DNA from 3 places in the Mycetohabitans sp. B46 genome. Region 3 is predicted to be linked to each of the others. Evidence: predicted binding sites of a transcription regulator. Region 3 holds the regulator's gene; each other region holds the start of a gene.

Region 1 (5,893 bases), on a different contig from region 3:
TGCCGAGAGCCAGCGTGAAGCGCTGAAGAAATACACGGTGGATCTGACCGAGCGCGCGCGCGCCAGCAAGCTTGACCCGGTGATCGGCCGCGACGACGAGATCCGCCGCGCGATCCAGATCTTGCAGCGCCGCACGAAGAACAACCCGGTGTTGATCGGCGAGCCGGGCGTAGGCAAGACCGCGATCGTCGAAGGTCTCGCGCAGCGCATCGTCAATGGCGAGGTGCCCGAGACATTGAAAGACAAACGGGTGCTGTCGCTGGACATGGCCGCGCTGTTGGCCGGCGCCAAGTATCGCGGTGAATTCGAAGAGCGGCTTAAGGCGGTGCTCAGCGATATTGCAAAGGACGAGGGCCGCACGATCGTGTTCATCGACGAGATTCACACGATGGTCGGCGCAGGCAAGGCGGAAGGCGCGATCGACGCGGGCAACATGCTCAAGCCAGCGCTCGCGCGCGGTGAGTTGCATTGCATCGGCGCGACGACGCTGGATGAATACCGCCGATATATCGAAAAAGACGCGGCGCTTGAGCGGCGCTTCCAGAAAGTGCTGGTTGATGAGCCGTCGGTCGAGGCGACCATTGCGATTCTGCGTGGGTTGCAGGAAAAGTACGAGCTGCATCACAAGGTCGAGATCACGGATCCGGCCATCGTCGCGGCTGCCGAGCTGTCGCACCGCTATATCACCGACCGTTTCCTGCCGGACAAGGCGATTGATTTGATCGACGAGGCGGCGTCCAAGATCAAGATGGAGATTGACTCGAAGCCCGAGGCGATGGACCGGCTCGACCGTCGGCTGATTCAGTTGAAAATCGAGCGCGAGGCGGTGAAGAAGGAAACCGACGAGGCATCGCAGAAGCGGCTAGGGTTGATCGAGGACGAGATCGCACGGCTCGAGCGCGAATACGCGGATCTCGAGGAGATTTGGACGGCGGAGAAATCCGCCGTGCAGGGCGGTGCGCACTTGAAGGAAGAGATCGACAAGACTCGCGCGGAAATCGTGCGGCTGCAGCGCGAGGGCAAGCTGGACAAGGTTGCCGAGTTGCAGTACGGCACGTTGCCGCAGCTGGAGGCGCAACTGAAGACCGTCACGCAGGCCGAGGCCGGGACGCCCAAGAGCGACAAGCCGCGGTTGCTGCGCACGCAGGTGGGCGCCGAGGAGATTGCCGAGGTCGTATCGCGCGCCACCGGCATCCCGGTCGCGCGGATGATGCAAGGCGAGCGCGAGAAGTTGCTGCAGATCGAGGCGAAGCTGCATGAACGCGTGGTCGGCCAGGATGAGGCGATCAGTGCGGTGGCTGACGCGATTCGCCGTTCGCGGGCGGGTTTGGCCGACCCGAACCGGCCTTATGGCTCGTTCCTGTTCCTCGGCCCGACGGGGGTCGGCAAGACCGAGTTGTGCAAGGCGCTGGCGGCATTCCTGTTCGATGCCGAAGATCACTTGATCCGCATCGACATGAGCGAGTTTATGGAAAAGCACAGCGTCGCGCGGCTGATCGGTGCGCCACCCGGTTATGTTGGCTACGAGGAAGGCGGCTACTTGACCGAGGCCGTGCGGCGCAAGCCGTACAGTGTGATCCTGCTCGATGAGATCGAGAAGGCGCACTCGGACGTGTTCAACGTGCTGCTGCAGGTGCTCGACGACGGCCGCATGACCGATGGCCAGGGCCGTACGGTGGATTTCAAGAACACCGTGATTGTGATGACGTCGAATCTCGGCTCGCAGCAGATCCAGTCGATGGTCGGCGAGCCTCATGCGGCGGTGCGCGATGCGGTCTGGGAAGAGGTCAAGCAGCACTTCCGCCCCGAGTTCCTGAATCGGATCGACGAGGTTGTCGTCTTCCACGGCTTGGATCGTAGCCATATTCGCTCGATCGCGAAGATCCAGCTGCAACGGCTCACCGAGCGCCTGGCGAAGATGGACATGCAACTGGACGTGTCGGATGCGGCACTCGAGCACATCGGCAAGGTCGGCTACGATCCGCTGTTTGGCGCGCGGCCGCTCAAGCGCACGATCCAGCAGGAGATTGAGAATCCGATTGCCAAGCTGATCCTCGGTGGCCGGTTCGGTCCGAAGGATCTGATCCCGGTCGACTTCGAGGACGGCAAGTTCGTGTTCGAACGGGTCGTGCACTGACAGGGCGCCGATGCGCGAGAGCGCAACGGCAGCGCTGGCGCTGTTGCCCGGCGCCAACGCCCAGCCCTGGCCGGGTTTTCAAGCTCGATGGTGCCGGCGCTGTGCAGCATGCAGAAAAGTCCCGATCCGTCCCACACTCAAAACGGCGACAATCGCTCATTCCGAGCGGCTGCCCAGCGCACCGCACGTCAATCCTCCGTTGCCTGACAGGCGCAATGACGCTGCGCCCACCGCTGTGCCGCTGTGCAAGCGGTCCGATTTATTTCCGCATGACCACGCGTTCGTCAGTCTCAAACTAGTCGCCCCATAAGGATAAACTGGTCGTCTCCGAGGAGGCGACGACGCAGCGCGCTGTCGGCCGCGCTGTTCGGCTACCTTGCGGCTGAGGTTGATCATCGGCGGCTAACGAACACTGCTGTGATGGCGGGTGACCCGATGCGGCCGACGCTGGTATCATCTCGTACTGTATATTTATACAGGATTGGATGATGGACGCGATTCCCGCCGGCGGCGTGGACCCGCTCTACTATGTCGCAAACTTTCGTCGCGCTATTGCGTGGTTGAGCGATCGATGCGATGACCTGCTTGACGAGCAAGAACGAGCCTTTATCGACGCGTTCGAGCCGTTGCCGCACGCGTCGCGCGCGCTGCTGGTCCGGATGCTGATGCGCAAAGGACCGTTGTTTCGCACGGACAAGCTGCGTTATGCCGAGATCGGCGAGCCGCTTGCCGCATGCGGGCCATTGATCGCGCGAGGCTGGGTCGAACTTGATCCACCGATGTCGGTTGACGAACTATTCACTGTGGCGACCAAGGCCCAACTCGAGCACCGCTTCGAGACGGCGAAGGCGGCGCGCGGCACGAAGGCGGCGCTGCTTGACGCACTGCGCACCGCGTATCCCGGTGTACAACAGGCGTATTCGGCCTGGTGCCCGAACGGGCCAGCAAAGGTTGTCCGCTTCCTGCTGGGGCCTCTGTGTGAACGGCTTCGATTAATGTTCTTCGGGAACCTGTGGCAGGACTGGTCGGAGTTCGTGCTGGCTGACCTGGGTGTTTTCCGCTACGAAGCCGTGCGCTTGGACGGGTCGTCCCGTGCATTTCAACGGCGTGAAGATGTCGATGCCTACTTCTCGTTGCATGCGTGTCGTCAGGCATTGGACGCGGCGCCTGACGACGCGACGCTGGATGCATTGCTGTCGCAGGCGTGCGCATGTCCGACTGAGAATCCTTGGCTCGGTATGCGTCGCGCCAAAGTATTGTTTCGGATCGGCCAGCACTGCGAACGGCGACGCGATTGGCCGCGCGCGCTGCATGCGTACGAGGTGAGCACATATCCGGAAGCCCGCTATCGGCGAGTGCGCGTGCTCGAGGCGCTCGGCCGCCGCGGCGACGCGTTGATGCTTGCTGCGCAAGTCGTACGGACGCCGGTCAGCGAGGTCGAGGCACAGCGTGCCGCGCGTACCCTTGCGCGGCTACAGCGCGTGCCGCGCGCCGCACGACAGCACTCGCCGCTGCCGATGCAAGCGGCATGTGGCGAGCAGCCATCCGGCCGGCATCGCGTACCTTCACCACAATCTAATTTATCGGCATCGGCATCGGCATCGGCATCGGCATCGGCATCGGCATCGACCCAGACCCAGACCCAGACCCAGACCCAGACCCAGACCCAGACCCAGACCCAGACCCAGACCCAGACCCAGACCCAGACCCAGACACAGACACAGACACAGACACAGACACAGACACAGACACAGACACAGACACAGACACAGACACAGACACAGACACAGACATCGGCAACGCCGATCTCGCGCAGCGACTGGCTCTTGCCCCTGCCCGCCGCGCCGAGGCGGGTCGAGCACGTATTGTGCGCTCACCTGCATCGCCCAGAGGCGCCGGTGTTCTATGTTGAAAATGCATTGATCAACACCTTGTTTGGCCTGTTGTGCTGGCAGGTAATATTCGCACCGATACCCGGCGCGTTCTTTCATCCGTTTCAGCGCGGGCCAGCGGACCTGGACGCGCCGACGTTCGTCGCGCGTCGTCAGGCGCTGTTCGATGCCTGCCTGCAACAGCTCGACGATGGTCGCTATCGACGCACGATCGAGGATAATTTTGTCGCGAAGGCTGGAATCCAATCGCCGTTCGTGGCCTGGGGCGTATTTGACCCCGCATTGTTGACGCTCGCGCTGGACTGCATGCCGGCCGCCCACCTGAAGCTATGGTTCGAGCGGTTGCTGTGGGACGTCTCGCAGAACCGTTCTGGATTTCCGGATTTGGTCCGATTCGTGCCGGCCGTGCGTTCATATGAACTAATCGAGGTGAAAGGGCCCGGCGACCGGTTGCAGGATAATCAGTTGCGCTGGCTCGCCTACGCACACGAAAAGGGGCTGCCGGTCAGCGTCGCGCACGTGCGGTGGCTCGACGACAGGGATAGCATGCCGGCGGCGCCCGCCACACTCGACAATGTGATCTCGGACGGCGTCAGCGCGCCAGCGCAGTGGACGGTGTGATGCGCTATGTGATTGCCGTGCGCGCATTGTGCGAATTCACGGCGAAGCAAGGCGACCTGGACCTGCGGTTCACGCCGTCTCCCAGCGCCGAGGAGGGCAGGATCGGCCATCGCGTCGTTGCGAGCCGCCGCCATGCGGACTACCAAACGGAAATCAGCGTCACGGGCGAGTATCGGGAACTGACGGTGCGCGGTCGCGCGGACGGCTACGATCCGCAACGGGGTCGACTCGAGGAAATCAAGACGTATCGCGGCGAACTGGACGCGATGCCGGACAATCACCGCGCGCTGCATTGGGCGCAGTTGCGGGTGTACGGCTGGCTGTTCTGTCAGCAGGCGCACGTGCCGTCGATCGAACTCGCACTCGTGTATTACGACATCACGACTGGGCACGAAACCGTGCTGACCGAGACGGCAAGTGCCGCTGCGTTGAAAGCGGCGTTCGAGCAGCAATGTGCACGCTTTATTGACTGGGCGGCTCAGGAACGGGCACACCGCACCGCGCGCGATGCAATGCTGCACGGTTTACAGTTGCCTTTCCCAGCGTTTCGTGCTGGCCAGCGCGAGCTTGCCGAGGCGGTCTACCGCGCGGCGCGCGGCGCCCGTGTGCTGCTTGCGCAAGCACCGACGGGTATCGGCAAGACGCTCGGTACGCTGTTTCCGCTGCTCAAGGCCTGTCCGCGAGCATCGATCGACAAAGTGTTTTTTTTGAGCGCGAAGAGTCCGGGGCGGCAACTGGCATTGGATGCGCTGCAGGCCTTGACGCGTGGCGCAGTGGGACCGCGACGGTCAACGGAACCAGCAGGACTAGCAGAGCCAGTAGAGCCAGCAGAATCAGCAGAATCAGCGCGGGCCGGATCCGGGATAGTCGGGTGCACAGGCATCGGCGCGCATGCGCCAAGGCCTGCCTCCGCACTGCCGCTGCGCGTGGTTGAACTGGTCGCGCGCGACAAGGCGTGCGAGTATCCGGGTAATGCGTGTAACGGGCAGGCATGCACGCTCGCGCAAGGCTTCTACGATCGGTTGCCGGCTGCCCGCGAGGCGGCGTTGACAAGTTACTGGCTCGATCGCGGCGCGCTGCGCGAAGTGGGCTTGACCTATCGCGTGTGCCCGTACTATCTGGGCCAGGAATTGGTGCGCTGGGCTGATGTGATTGTCGGCGATTACAACTACTATTTCGACACCGGTGCCCCCCTGTTTGCGTTGACCGTGCAAAATCAGTGGCGGGCCGCTGTACTGGTGGA
Region 2 (5,893 bases), on a different contig from region 3:
AATGCACATCGACAGCCTCCGTGGCCAACTGCCGTGCGCACGCGATGGCCTGCTCCATTGCCGTCACGATTTCTTCCCGTGCTGCCGCGTCGCCCACCCGCAGCGCGTAGGACGGATGCCACGTGGCGACCAGCCACGTATCGCCGAGCCGCACAGGAGCGTGCAGGTAGTCCTGCAGGTTGACGTTGCGGCGCAGGACTGCCCCTAACGCCGTGGCACCCAGCGTGACGATGACGGTCGGCCGCACCCGCGCCAGTTCTTGCTCTAGCCAATGGGCGCAAGCGTCGATCTCGCGTTGCGCTGGCGTTTTGTGCAAACGCCGCTTGCCGCGTGCAATCCATTTGAAATGCTTGACCGCATTGGTCAGGAAGACCGTGTCGCGCGGCACGCCGGCGCGGCGCAGCGCCTCGTCCAGTACTTGACCCGCGGGGCCCACGAACGCGCGGCCGGCCAAGTCCTCGTAGTCGCCTGGTTGTTCGCCGATCAGCATCATCCGGGCGGTTTCCGGGCCGTGGCCCGGCACCGGCTGGGTAGCATTGCGCCACAATTCACAGCGACGGCATTCGTCGAGCGAAGGCGGGACCGGTCGTGACGGCCCCGCGTGTCGCGCGTCCACGGCGACCCGCTTGCCTGTCATCGCGCGCACTGCGCTAGCCTGCGCCATACGACGCGCGCCACTTCGCGCGTCAGCGATCATTGCCGGTATCAGTGGTCCCTCGGGTAAGCTTTTCCAAAAGCGCACCGGCATGTGCTGGTGCAGCGCCGTTTCGTTCAACCGCGCCGGATTGAAAGTGCTTTTGTAATAGGCGAGCCACAGCGATTCGACTTCGTCGACAGCGGCACCGGCCCGTATTGCCATCGCATCGCCGGATGCGGCCGAGAACTGCAGCGTCGCGCCATCCCACAGCGCCGCGCCCTGCGGCGTGCCGATCCACCAGGACGACGCACCCATGCGGCGCGCAAAGTGTTCTGCGGCGTACGCCAACACATCGTGGTCGGGCTCGTACCAGGCCAGGTATTCCGGCATTCCAGCGTCGCCACGTCGATGAAAACGCACGTACGCGATCATATCGTGCTTGGCACGCCGCACAGACTTAACCATTGCATGCAGTCGCGCACCGTCTTCGTCTGCCGCTGACGCCACCGCCCGATCGCCATGCCACCATCGCCACAGGACTCGGTACAACAGCGCCCAGCGTTGCGGCGAACGATACAGCGCGGCGTCCTGCAGCAGCGACGCCAACGCGCTTGAGACGCTTACACGCAAGTCGGCGCTGTCGCTGTCCGTACCCCATCCTCGCGTCCGATCGTCGCATCCGGCCGGTGCGGTAGTGGGATAGTCCAGTGGCATTTGCGCTGCGCTGACGCTTGTTATCGAACCGTGCTCAACCCATGTGACGGCCTCTGGTGGCCACCCCCGCGCGAGCGCGCGCAACGCCTGGGCGCGCCAACTGGCGTAGCTGCCGTCAACGATCAGCGTGGGCGGGCACGCGCCATTCATAGCAATGCCAATTGTACGGGTGCGCGCGACAGTGCGTGCCGCAGCTGTTCCGATGGCATATCGACTCGTGCGGGCCGGTAGTCCTGCACCACGATAAACGATTTGACCTGATCCATCACGCAACGCAGGCGAATCAAATCGTGATAGCGGATTGCGCGCACGCGACGCAACTGCACCAGCCGCTTTGCATTGCGTACGCCGATGCCCGGTACGCGGGCGATCATCCATGACGGCGCACGATTCAAGTCAACTGGAAACGATTCGCGGTGCGCTAACGCCCAGGCCAGCTTGGGGTTGATGTCCAGCGGCAGGTCGTCGTCGTTTTGGAACAGTTCCTCGGCACGGAAGCCATAACCGCGCAACAGAAAATCCGCCTGATACAGCCGATGCTCGCGCAGAAGCGGCGGAGCTTGCGAAGGGAGCGCGGACGGGCTGTCCGGGATCGGGCTGAAAGCGGAGTAATACACGCGTTTCAACTGGTACGCACCGTACAGCGTTTGCGCGGTGCGTAAAATGGTGCGGTCGTTGGTATCATCGGCGCCCACGATCATTTGGGTGCTTTGCCCGGCCGGCGCGCTCAGTGGCGCATGTTTCTCGCTCTGCGCTTGTTCTCGAGCCAGGCGGATTGTTCCCATCGCGCACTTGATCGTCGACGCGTTTTTCTCGGGCGCTAATCGTTGCAGGCCGCGCTCGGTTGGCAGTTCGATGTTCACGCTAAGCCGGTCGGCATATCGGCCAGCCTCTGAGATGAGCCGCGGATCGGCGTCCGGGATCGTCTTTAAATGGATATAACCGCGAAATTGGTGCTCTTCACGCAGCGACCGTGCCACATGGACCAACTGCTCCATCGTGTAGTCGGCGCTGCGAATCACGCCGGAGCTGAGAAATAGGCCGTCGATGTAATTGCGCCGGTAGAAGTCCATCGTTAGATTGACGACTTCCTGTGGCAAAAAGCGCGCGCGCGGGACATTGCTGGAGCGCCGGTTGACACAATACTGGCAATCGTACTGGCAAAAATTGGTCAGCAAGATCTTCAGCAACGATACACACCGACCATCGGGCGTATAGCTATGACAAATTCCGGCGCCCGTGCTGGCACCTAGTCCGGCGCGCGCTCGTGCATCTCGTTCAGGCGCGCCGCTGCTGGCGCATGAGGCATCATATTTGGCCGCATCGGCCAAAATTTCGAGCTTTTTCAGCAATTCCATCGCGCTGACAATACTGTATGGATATACAGTATTATACGCCATTGCGTATGGATGGCAATCCAGGCGTTACCGTCCAGCCGGGGCCACGCGACACGCTAACCATTGGGGGTTAGCTCACTTTTTTCAGCGCATCCGCTTTGTGGATTGCAGTTTTGCCGGTACGCGCGCTTTTGACTTCGTACTGCGGGTCGCGCGCAGATGCCTTGGCAACGTGGCGGCCCGCCTTAGCGGTACCTGTCACCTTACGGGTGACGACGCCGTCCGTGCGTCCCCGCGAAGTTTGCCATTGGACTTTGTCGCCTTTGGATAAAGTGGACATACTGATCTCCCGGAAGCGCGGCGGCCGGATTGGCCCCCGACGACCGGTTATCGCGCAACAAGCGTGCCGTCCACGGCGCGTAACTGATTCGATCAATCAAATGCCAGGGCGAGGCGAGGGCCTGTCAACCTTCTTAACGACAATCTTTTGCACCGGCGCTTGCGAGGCGTGACTGCCGACGCCGGCACGAGATCCGCAACGCCCGTCCGATGCCGACGACATGCTTCTTCGCTTCACACTTGCCTGATTGAGCGTCTGATTGACGTGGGCGAGCATTTTTCTCTGGCCCGAAACCGGGCAGCGCACAGCGCGCCGAACGAAGTCACGCAGCCCCCGTGTCGTTGGCGTGAAATGGCTTTTGTTTATTGGCTCATCCCTTGCCTCTCCTTGTTGTCGTGAAAGAAGGAGGCAGTCATGCGCGCCGCGCAAAAAACGACGCTGCTAGCATGAAGCGCTCTGCTCGGGGCAGTTTGGCTAGCGCGTATGCGGTCCATCTCCCGGGACGGCTGCCCAGGGCCCGCGGCGCGTGTTCATCGGTGCAGCTAACACTGCATCGGCCTGCGGCTCAATCGGCGGCGCGCGTGAAACGCATCGCGGTTCCATCGCGCGTGATGCGCTCCCAGACCGCGCGCTTTTCATCGTCGGTCATGAACACCCAGTTCGACACCTCCGCCGCCGTCCGGCCGCAGCCTTTGCAGACTTCGTCAAATAACGTAGAGCATACGCCGATGCAAGGGCTGTCCGGCTGCGAGTGAAGGGGGGAACTCATTGATAACACGTCGACAATGAAAAGGCGAAGACGCCCATGCTAAACGATCCGTATTGGCCCGTCCATCGAGCCTGGCCCGTCTATCGAGCCGACCGTCGATGTCGGCAACTGCAATCCCGTTCGATTTTGTATGTGGCGTGCGCGATACGGCCCACCGCGCCCCTACGCGAGCCCCGCTTTGATAGCGGCCCGATATGAATTTGGCAGCGTCAGCAGATCATGAACCTTCATGAACCTGTTTGACGGCAGCAAGCCGTAACCGCTCCATCGCCACGTCGCTTGAAGCGCATCGCCCGTGCCGTTGCGTGTGAAGCGGCCCAAATCATGCGACTTCGTCGTCGGTCGTGAATACCCAATTCAACGCTTCGGCTGCGGCGTGGCCGCAGCCTTTGCAGACTTCGTCGAACAGGGTGGAACATACACCGCGATACAGGCGCCAGCAGCGGGTGAGGGCCGTGCACGGCAACGCCAGCCGCGCTGCTGTGCACAGTCCCCACCCGTGTAGCAGCATGAGCGGTGGCCCCGCGCCGCCGATGACGCCGGCAAAGCGAACGCCGCCGGGCATTGTTCACGGCGATCTTCTCAGTCCTGGTTGGCTGCTGTCACGAACCCCGCAAGTTCTTGTCCGTAGCGCACCGGCTCCTCGTAAAAGGGGCTATGTCCGCTTTCGAAGAAAAGCGACAGGCGGCTGTTTGCGTGAATCGACTTGATTCGCTCCGACATCGCAATGCGCACGAGCCGGTCATGGACGCCATGCGTCAGCAAGATCGGACCAGAATAGGCTTGAAAGACGGGCTCGAGATCGGACGTCTGCGTCTTGATAAAGCCCTCGTTCACGGCCCGTGCCGCCATGCCGTTGACGACCAGCATGCGCTGCATCTCCACTTCGGTCGGCGGCCGGTGAAAGCAGGCGGCGAGGAACTCGGCCGTGGCCGCGGTCCGTACGGCGAAATCGTGAGAAGTGGTGGTGCTGGTGAATGCATCCGCCTCTGCGGTGAGAAGATCCGGCGACAGCTTGGTGACGGCGTCGACCAGGTTGACGCCGGCAATGGCGGAGCCGCCATATTTGCGCAGATACGCGCCGGCCACGTAGCCGCCGAGCGACCAGCCCACCAGCACCGGTCGGCGAAGTTTGGCGCCGGCGATAACGGCGGCAATGTCGTCCGCCCATCGATCGGCTTCAGAATAGGCGTCGAGCGAAGTCGGCTTGTCGGAATCACCATGGCCGCGCAGATCGAAGCTGACCATGCGAAAGTGCCTTAGCGCGGGATCGGCGAACTGCTTCTCCCAGCTCAGGCGGCTCTGGCGCAGGCCGTGAATGAACAGGATCTCGGGCGCTTGGCTGTCGCCCTGGGCCTCGCCCGCCAGCATCACGCCATCGGTGGAACGCACAACGAACGGCTCGCGCGAAGGTCCAGCCATATCCGGATGGACACCCGGTTTGGCGACGAATGCAGTGGTCTTTCGAGGTGCCGCATAAGCGACTTCGGCGGCCAGGGCGGCGAGGCCGGCCGCGCCGGCGAGGAAGGTACGTCTTGAGTGGTTCATGAGTATCGCTCCATGTTGTTTAGTGATCGATATTTAACTCACTTGACTTTTCATGTCAAGGGTTGTGTAGTGTCGCTATGAAACGAGACTCAAAATCGCGGGGCGGGCGGCCTTGGAGCTTCGACCGGGAAAAGGCGGTCGACACCGCAATGCGATTGTTTTGGCGGCACGGCTATGAGGGGGTGTCGATTAGCGATCTCACGAAGGAAATCGGAATAGCCCCTCCAAGCCTCTATGCTGCCTTCGGCAGCAAGGCGCAGCTCTATCGGGAAGCGGTTAACCGCTACGAGGCGACGCTCGGAGGCTTCGATGTGGCGTCCATCCACTCGGCAGCGTCGCTGGCGCAGGCGGTGAGAGTATTGCTTGAGGGAGCCGTGAGCGCCGTCACCCACCCTCATCTTGAACGAGGCTGCTTGATCTCAAGCGGCATGATTGCCTGTCACCCGGAGCATGTTTTGCTCGCCCGCGACGCGGCCGCGCGGCGTGATGCCATGCGCGAACGGATTGCGCAAGCGCTCCAGCCCTTTGCGGGGGCGCACGAGGTTCGG
Region 3 (5,893 bases):
ATCCATTTCCGCGTGGATGGCTAGCTGGCTGCCGGCTCGCTCGACGTCTGGATGAGCCGGCGCTGCGCGATCAACTTCAACGCGAGCGTCACCAGCGCAAGCAACGCCAGTAGCGACGCGACCGCGAACGCGGCGACGAAGTTGTATTCGTTGTAGAGAATTTCCACGTGCAAGGGCATCGTGTTGGTCTGCCCGCGAATGTGGCCAGAAACCACCGAAACTGCACCAAACTCGCCCATGGCGCGGGCGTTGCACAAGATCACGCCGTACAATAGGCCCCACTTGACGTTGGGCAGCGTCACGCGACGAAAGATCTGCCAGCCGGAGGCGCCCAGCACGCGGGCCGCTTCCTCCTCGTCGGCGCCCTGCGCCTGCATGAGCGGAATCAATTCGCGCGCGACAAATGGAAACGTGACAAACACCGTCGCCAGCACGATGCCCGGCACCGCGAAGATGATCTGCACGTTGCGATCTTGTAGCCACGGACCAAACCAGCCTTGCGCGCCGAACATCAGCACGTAGATCAGCCCGGAGATCACCGGCGACACCGAAAATGGCAAGTCGATCAGCGTGGTCAGCAGACTCTTGCCGCGGAACTCGAACTTTGCGATCGCCCATGACGCGCATAAGCCGAATACAACGTTCAGCGGCACAGCGATCACCGCCGTGATCCCTGTCAGCTTGATCGCCGACAGCGCATCCGCGTCGATCAAGGCGTCTAGATAGGCCCCTACGCCGTTGGCTAACGCCTGATAGAACACCGCGGCCAGTGGCAACACCGGGAACAGGCCAAGAAAAAGCAGCGCGATTGCAGTCAGCGCCCACCGTACCGCACGCGGCTCGGTCGTCGCGTCCACATGCGGTGCCCGCTTTGGCTGTACGCTAGCGCCGATTGCGACCGCCGATTGAGTGGCTTGCTGACTCATCGCCCCTCTCCAGCCGTGACCACGGACGGTGCGAGGCCGAGTGGCGGCGCGCGGTGCGTACTAGACGTGCGCCGCTGCAGCCCCCATTGCAGCGCGTTGATCGCCAGCAGCAGCACGAATGATACGAGCAGCATCACGACGGCCAGTGCCGCCGCTCCCGCATAGTCGTACTGCTCCAGCTTCGTGATGATCAACAAAGATGTGATTTCAGACTTCATTGGCATATTGCCCGCAATAAAAATCACCGAGCCATATTCGCCGAGCGCACGCGCGAACGCGAGCGCAAAACCTGTCAGCAGCGCGGGCAGCAACGACGGCAGGACCACGCGGAGAAAGGTCAGCCAGCACGTCGCACCGAGGCAGGCAGCGGCCTCCTCCTGCTCACGCTCGAAGTCCTCCAGCACCGGCTGAACGGTGCGGACCACGAACGGCAAGCCAATGAAGGTCAGCGCGACCAGCACCCCGAGCGGCGTGAACGCCACCTTGATGCCGAGCGCAGCGAGCAGCGAGCCGACCCAGCCGTTACCCGAATAGACGGCGGCCAGCGCAATGCCGGCGACCGCGGTGGGCAAAGCAAACGGCAGATCGATCACCGCATCGACGAGCCGCTTGAACGGAAACTCATACCGCGCCAGCACCCATGCTATGAGAAAGCCGAATACCGCATTGAGCAGCGCGGCGCCCAGCGACGCGCAGAACGTGAGCCGGTACGAGGCCAGCACGCGCGGCGACGCGACGGCACGCGCAAACTCGGGCCACGTCAATGTCGTCGTCTTCAAGAAAGTCGCGGCGAGCGGGACCAGCACCACTAGGCCCAAGTACGCCACCGTGATACCGAGCGTGACACCGAACCCGGGCAACGCACTGGGCTGGCGAAAATAAAAACGACTCATGCCTGCTACTCGCCTCCAAGCATCGCTCGCGCCAGACCCAGGGGATCCGGGCTCAGCTTACGCCGGCGGCCCTCTCAGGCCGCGGACCCCCGCCTGGCAGCCATCGTCGGCTTACTGTGGCTGATAAATCGAATCGAATACTCCACCGTCGGCAAAATGTACTTTTTGAGCCTTCGCCCATCCGCCGAATGTATCGTTGACCGTGTACAACTTGAGCTTCGGGAACTGCCGGATCAGCGCTTCGGGCACCTTGTTCGAGCGCGGCCGATAGAAGTGCTTCGCCGCGATCTGCTGGCTCTGCTCGGTGTACAGGAAGTTCAGATAAGCCTGCGCGAGCTTGCGCGTGCCGCGTCGGTCCACCACCTTGTCGACCCACGCGACCGGCGGTTCGGCCAGAATGCTAACCGATGGCATGACGATCTCAAATTTGTCGGGCCCGAACTTTTTGAGCGACAGAAATGCCTCGTTTTCCCAGCCGACCAGCACGTCGCCGATGCCGCGCTGCACGAAGCTGGTAGTCGCGCCCCGCGCGCCTGAATCGAGCACACCGACATTCCTGTACAGCTTTGCGACGAACTCACGCGCTTGTTGCTCACTGCCACCCGGCTGGTGCAACGCGTACGCCCATGCGGCCAGATAGTTCCAGCGCGCGCCACCGGAGGTCTTTGGGTTCGGCGTGACGATGGACACACCCGGCTTGACTAGATCGTCCCAGTCCTTGATCCGTTTCGGATTGCCCTTGCGCACAACGAACACGAGGTCCGGCAAGCGTTTTTGCCAATCCGCGTCAATCCACCCCTGCTTGGCGATCGCGTCGATATCGTAGGCCAGCGCCAACGTGACGACGTCCGCCTGCAAGCCATCGATGACCGAGCGCGCCTGCGCGCCCGAGCCGCCGTGCGACTGCCTGAACGATACGGTCTCGCCGGTCTTGGCCTTCCATTCCTTTGCGAACGCCTGATTCATGTCCTGGTACAACTCCCGCGTCGGGTCGTACGACACATTGAGTAGCGTCCTATCCGCGACGGCCGCGCCACTGGCCACGAGGCCGCCCGTCAGCACCCATGCCGCGGCCAGTCGCCGCCACACTGATGCACTGGCGCGCTGCCGCGCCCGCCCCGTTACCTGTTCGCTCATTTGGATGCCCGTGGATGTCGTGAGGACCGGCCAAGTCTAACGAACGCATTTCATTATCAAAAATAATCGTTCCTTATGCTTTTATATTCAAAAGTCGTAAGACACCGGACGACGCGCCAACAACTTATGCCACGAGCGAACGGACAGTGCGTTCAAAACGGACAGCGCGTTCAAGTAGCACTTGAAATACTGTGAATACTGTATAAAAATACAGGGACCTGTTCATCCATACAGTAACCTCATGACTAAACTCACCACCCGTCAGCAGCAGGTCTACGACTTGATCCGCCGCGCGATTGAGCGCACCGGCTTTCCGCCGACGCGCGCCGAGATCGCTGCAGAACTCGGCTTCAGCTCGGCCAACTCGGCCGAAGAGCACTTGCGCGCGCTGGCGCGCAAAGGGGTGATCGAACTGGCGGCGGGAGCATCACGCGGGATCCGGTTGCTGTCAACGGAAGACGAACCGCACCCGTACACGCTGCCACATCCAGCGGTCATGCAGTTGTCGCTGCCGCTGGTCGGTCGTGTCGCGGCCGGCAGTCCCATCCTGGCTCAGGAGCATATCGCGCAGCATTACGCATGCGATCCAGCGCTGTTTGCAAGCCGGCCCGACTATCTTCTGAAAGTGCGCGGGATGTCGATGCGCGACGCGGGCATCTTCGACGGAGACCTGCTGGCCGTACAGAAACAGCACGACGTGCAAGAAGGCCAGATTGTGGTGGCGCGGCTGGGCGACGACGTGACGGTCAAGCGCTTCCATCGGCTGGTAAATGGCATCGAATTGATCGCGGAAAATCCGGATTACGAGAACATCATCGTGAGCCCGGGACAAGAAGATTTTGAACTGGAAGGCATCGCGGTCGGCTTGATCCGTCCTAATGCGTACTAAATACCGATATGGAGAAACCGATGAAACGACTTGCCCGCCTGTTTCCGTTACGCGCGTTCGGGCGCCTGCGTCATCTGCGAAGCCTCGTGCCATGCGGTGCATCGTCTCACCCCGCCACTTCGTTCGGTCTGCTGATGGGCGGCGCGACGCTGGCACAGCGCCCGACCGCACCCACGCACGATGGCGTGGCACACGTCGTGCGGGAGTACATGGAATTGCCATCCTGCCTACCAGCTTTCGCACGCGTGCCGCTGCGCCACAGCGTACCTCAGAGTGAACCGGCCCGTCGCCGCCCATGGCGGGAGGACGATCCGGTGCGCGTCTATCGCAGTGCGTCGCGCGTGGTGCTAGTGGGCCATATCGATGCGGTTTGCAGCATGATCGACCGGTATATCGCGGCAGAGGAGATTGGGGTTGCCCACGGTTTGCTGGATTAATTTACTCGCGCTACAACTGCGCATATGACATCGACCTCATTCAAGCGTCTTGTCGCCGCAGGGGTGGCGCTGGCTAGCGTGGTGGCAGGCATGCTCAGCTACGCGTCGCCTTATATCGTCCTGCACCGCCTGGAGCAGGCAGCCGATGCGCGCGACGCCGAGACGGTCAATCGATACGTTGACTACCCTGCATTGCGCGCCAGCCTGAAACAGGAACTCAATGCACGAATCAGGCGCGCGGTCAGCGCGCATATCGATGATTCGCCGCTGGCGCAGGCAGTCGCCAGTGTCGGCACGATGGTCGGTTCCGCATTGATTGCGCCCATTGTCGAAGTTTATGCGACGCCAGACGGCGTAGCCGCGTTACTGGCCGGCATGCCTCCACGCGATGTGGCGAGCGACACGGCACCGCCGGGCCCGGTGCGGGCTCCGCAAGCCGGTGCGACACGCGGCACAGCCGTGTCGGCTACCTCGGGCTCCGCCGGTTCCAGTGCACCAAGCGGCCAGCAGCCCCCGGCCGGCACATCCGTAAGCGGCGGCGCTCAAGTGAGCGCCGGCTATCGCGGCATCAACGAGTTCGTGGTCCGATACCGCGCTGGTCCGAAGGAGCCGCCGTATGCGGCGATTTTTCACCGCACCGGCGTCTTCGGCTGGCAACTTGTCGGGGTCAAATTCAATGGTTCATGATGCGGGCCATTGTGACACGCGGCAGGCCCTATACAAGCCCACCCCGTAGCGCGATGAGTCGGGCCCTTTCCGTAGCTGCGGCGGTGGATAACTCGGCGCCATCCGCTTTGCCCGCGCTCGAGACAGCAACCAGAATGTTGCAGCGAGCGCGGTCCAGCAACTGCATATTCTTTGGGCCCCTCCACCAGCGGGCCAAAGCCGGTGCGCACACGATGGGTGACCACGACGCGGTCCGTCTGCACATGCGACGCGCACTGAGCCATTTCGTCGATCGGCTTGCCCAACGCGAAATGGCCATGCACGCTCAGGCTCCGTTCTTTGAGCCAATCCCCCCCTTCCTGCAGGATGTTTCGCGCCGCCTGCTAAAACTTGCCCACACGCCACGTCGGTCATCAGGCCCGCACTTTGCCCAATGCTCGAGCGCATGTTCACGACGGCCAGTACATGCGTCTGCGCGCTGAAAGTGCATTTTCGACCGCCGGAATCCACAAAAATGCGGGAAAACGCGAATCCAGGAATTGATTACCATGATCGACCTCTATGCCGGCTCTTTCCCCGATGCCCGAACACAAAATTGAATTTACCGGCGTCAAAAAAGCCTATACAAATAAGGCGATCGTCAATGCTCTGTCGTTTATTGCCAAAAAAGGCGGTGCTACGGGTTACTGAGATCAAACAGCGTCGGCAAGATGACCACGTTGCGTATGTTGCTCGACATGGCATCGTCGAATGCCGGCACCATTCACGATCTCGGCGGGCCCGTGCGTGCAAGGGGTGGTGTGCCGCAACTTAGCGCTCTCGATCCGGACTTCCCGTCATCAAAAATCTGCACATGCTTAGCGATACTTCGTCATTCTGGCGCGCACGGCTAATGCGCGAGCGCCCTCGCTGCTCAAATTCGCATGGCTCGAAAAAGGCTCACTC

Evidence for each region. The regulator LexA, encoded in region 3, represses DNA repair genes until DNA is damaged. The targets are predictions, from matches to a motif close to ACTGTATNNNNATACAGT.
Region 1: a site for LexA is predicted at 2,600-2,617, ahead of IHE30_RS14740 (VRR-NUC domain-containing protein). Genes of this name have one in related genera too.
Region 2: a site for LexA is predicted at 2,722-2,739, ahead of IHE30_RS06615 (putative DNA modification/repair radical SAM protein). Genes of this name have one in related genera too.

Annotation. Positions count from the first base shown of each region.
Region 1 covers NZ_JADBGL010000019.1:9,179-15,071, forward strand. The annotation lists gene clpB (ATP-dependent chaperone ClpB) at 1-2,137, shown strand, start outside; gene IHE30_RS14740 (VRR-NUC domain-containing protein) at 2,626-4,650, shown strand; gene IHE30_RS14745 (ATP-dependent DNA helicase) at 4,650-5,893, shown strand, end outside.
Region 2 covers NZ_JADBGL010000004.1:233,824-239,716, reverse strand. The annotation lists gene IHE30_RS06620 (UdgX family uracil-DNA binding protein) at 1-1,501, opposite strand, end outside; gene IHE30_RS06615 (putative DNA modification/repair radical SAM protein) at 1,498-2,709, opposite strand; gene IHE30_RS06610 (DUF2945 domain-containing protein) at 2,819-3,028, opposite strand; gene IHE30_RS06605 (DUF1289 domain-containing protein) at 3,594-3,797, opposite strand; partial or broken gene IHE30_RS06600 (DUF1289 domain-containing protein) at 4,025-4,263, opposite strand; gene IHE30_RS06595 (alpha/beta fold hydrolase) at 4,380-5,345, opposite strand; gene IHE30_RS06590 (TetR/AcrR family transcriptional regulator) at 5,423-5,893, shown strand, end outside.
Region 3 covers NZ_JADBGL010000014.1:32,910-38,802, reverse strand. The annotation lists gene cysW (sulfate ABC transporter permease subunit CysW) at 21-926, opposite strand; gene cysT (sulfate ABC transporter permease subunit CysT) at 923-1,819, opposite strand; gene IHE30_RS13560 (sulfate ABC transporter substrate-binding protein) at 1,931-2,956, opposite strand; gene lexA (transcriptional repressor LexA) at 3,198-3,845, shown strand; gene IHE30_RS13550 (hypothetical protein) at 3,866-4,282, shown strand; gene IHE30_RS13545 (DUF2939 domain-containing protein) at 4,307-4,969, shown strand; partial or broken gene IHE30_RS13540 (universal stress protein) at 4,998-5,425, opposite strand; gene IHE30_RS13535 (hypothetical protein) at 5,510-5,638, shown strand.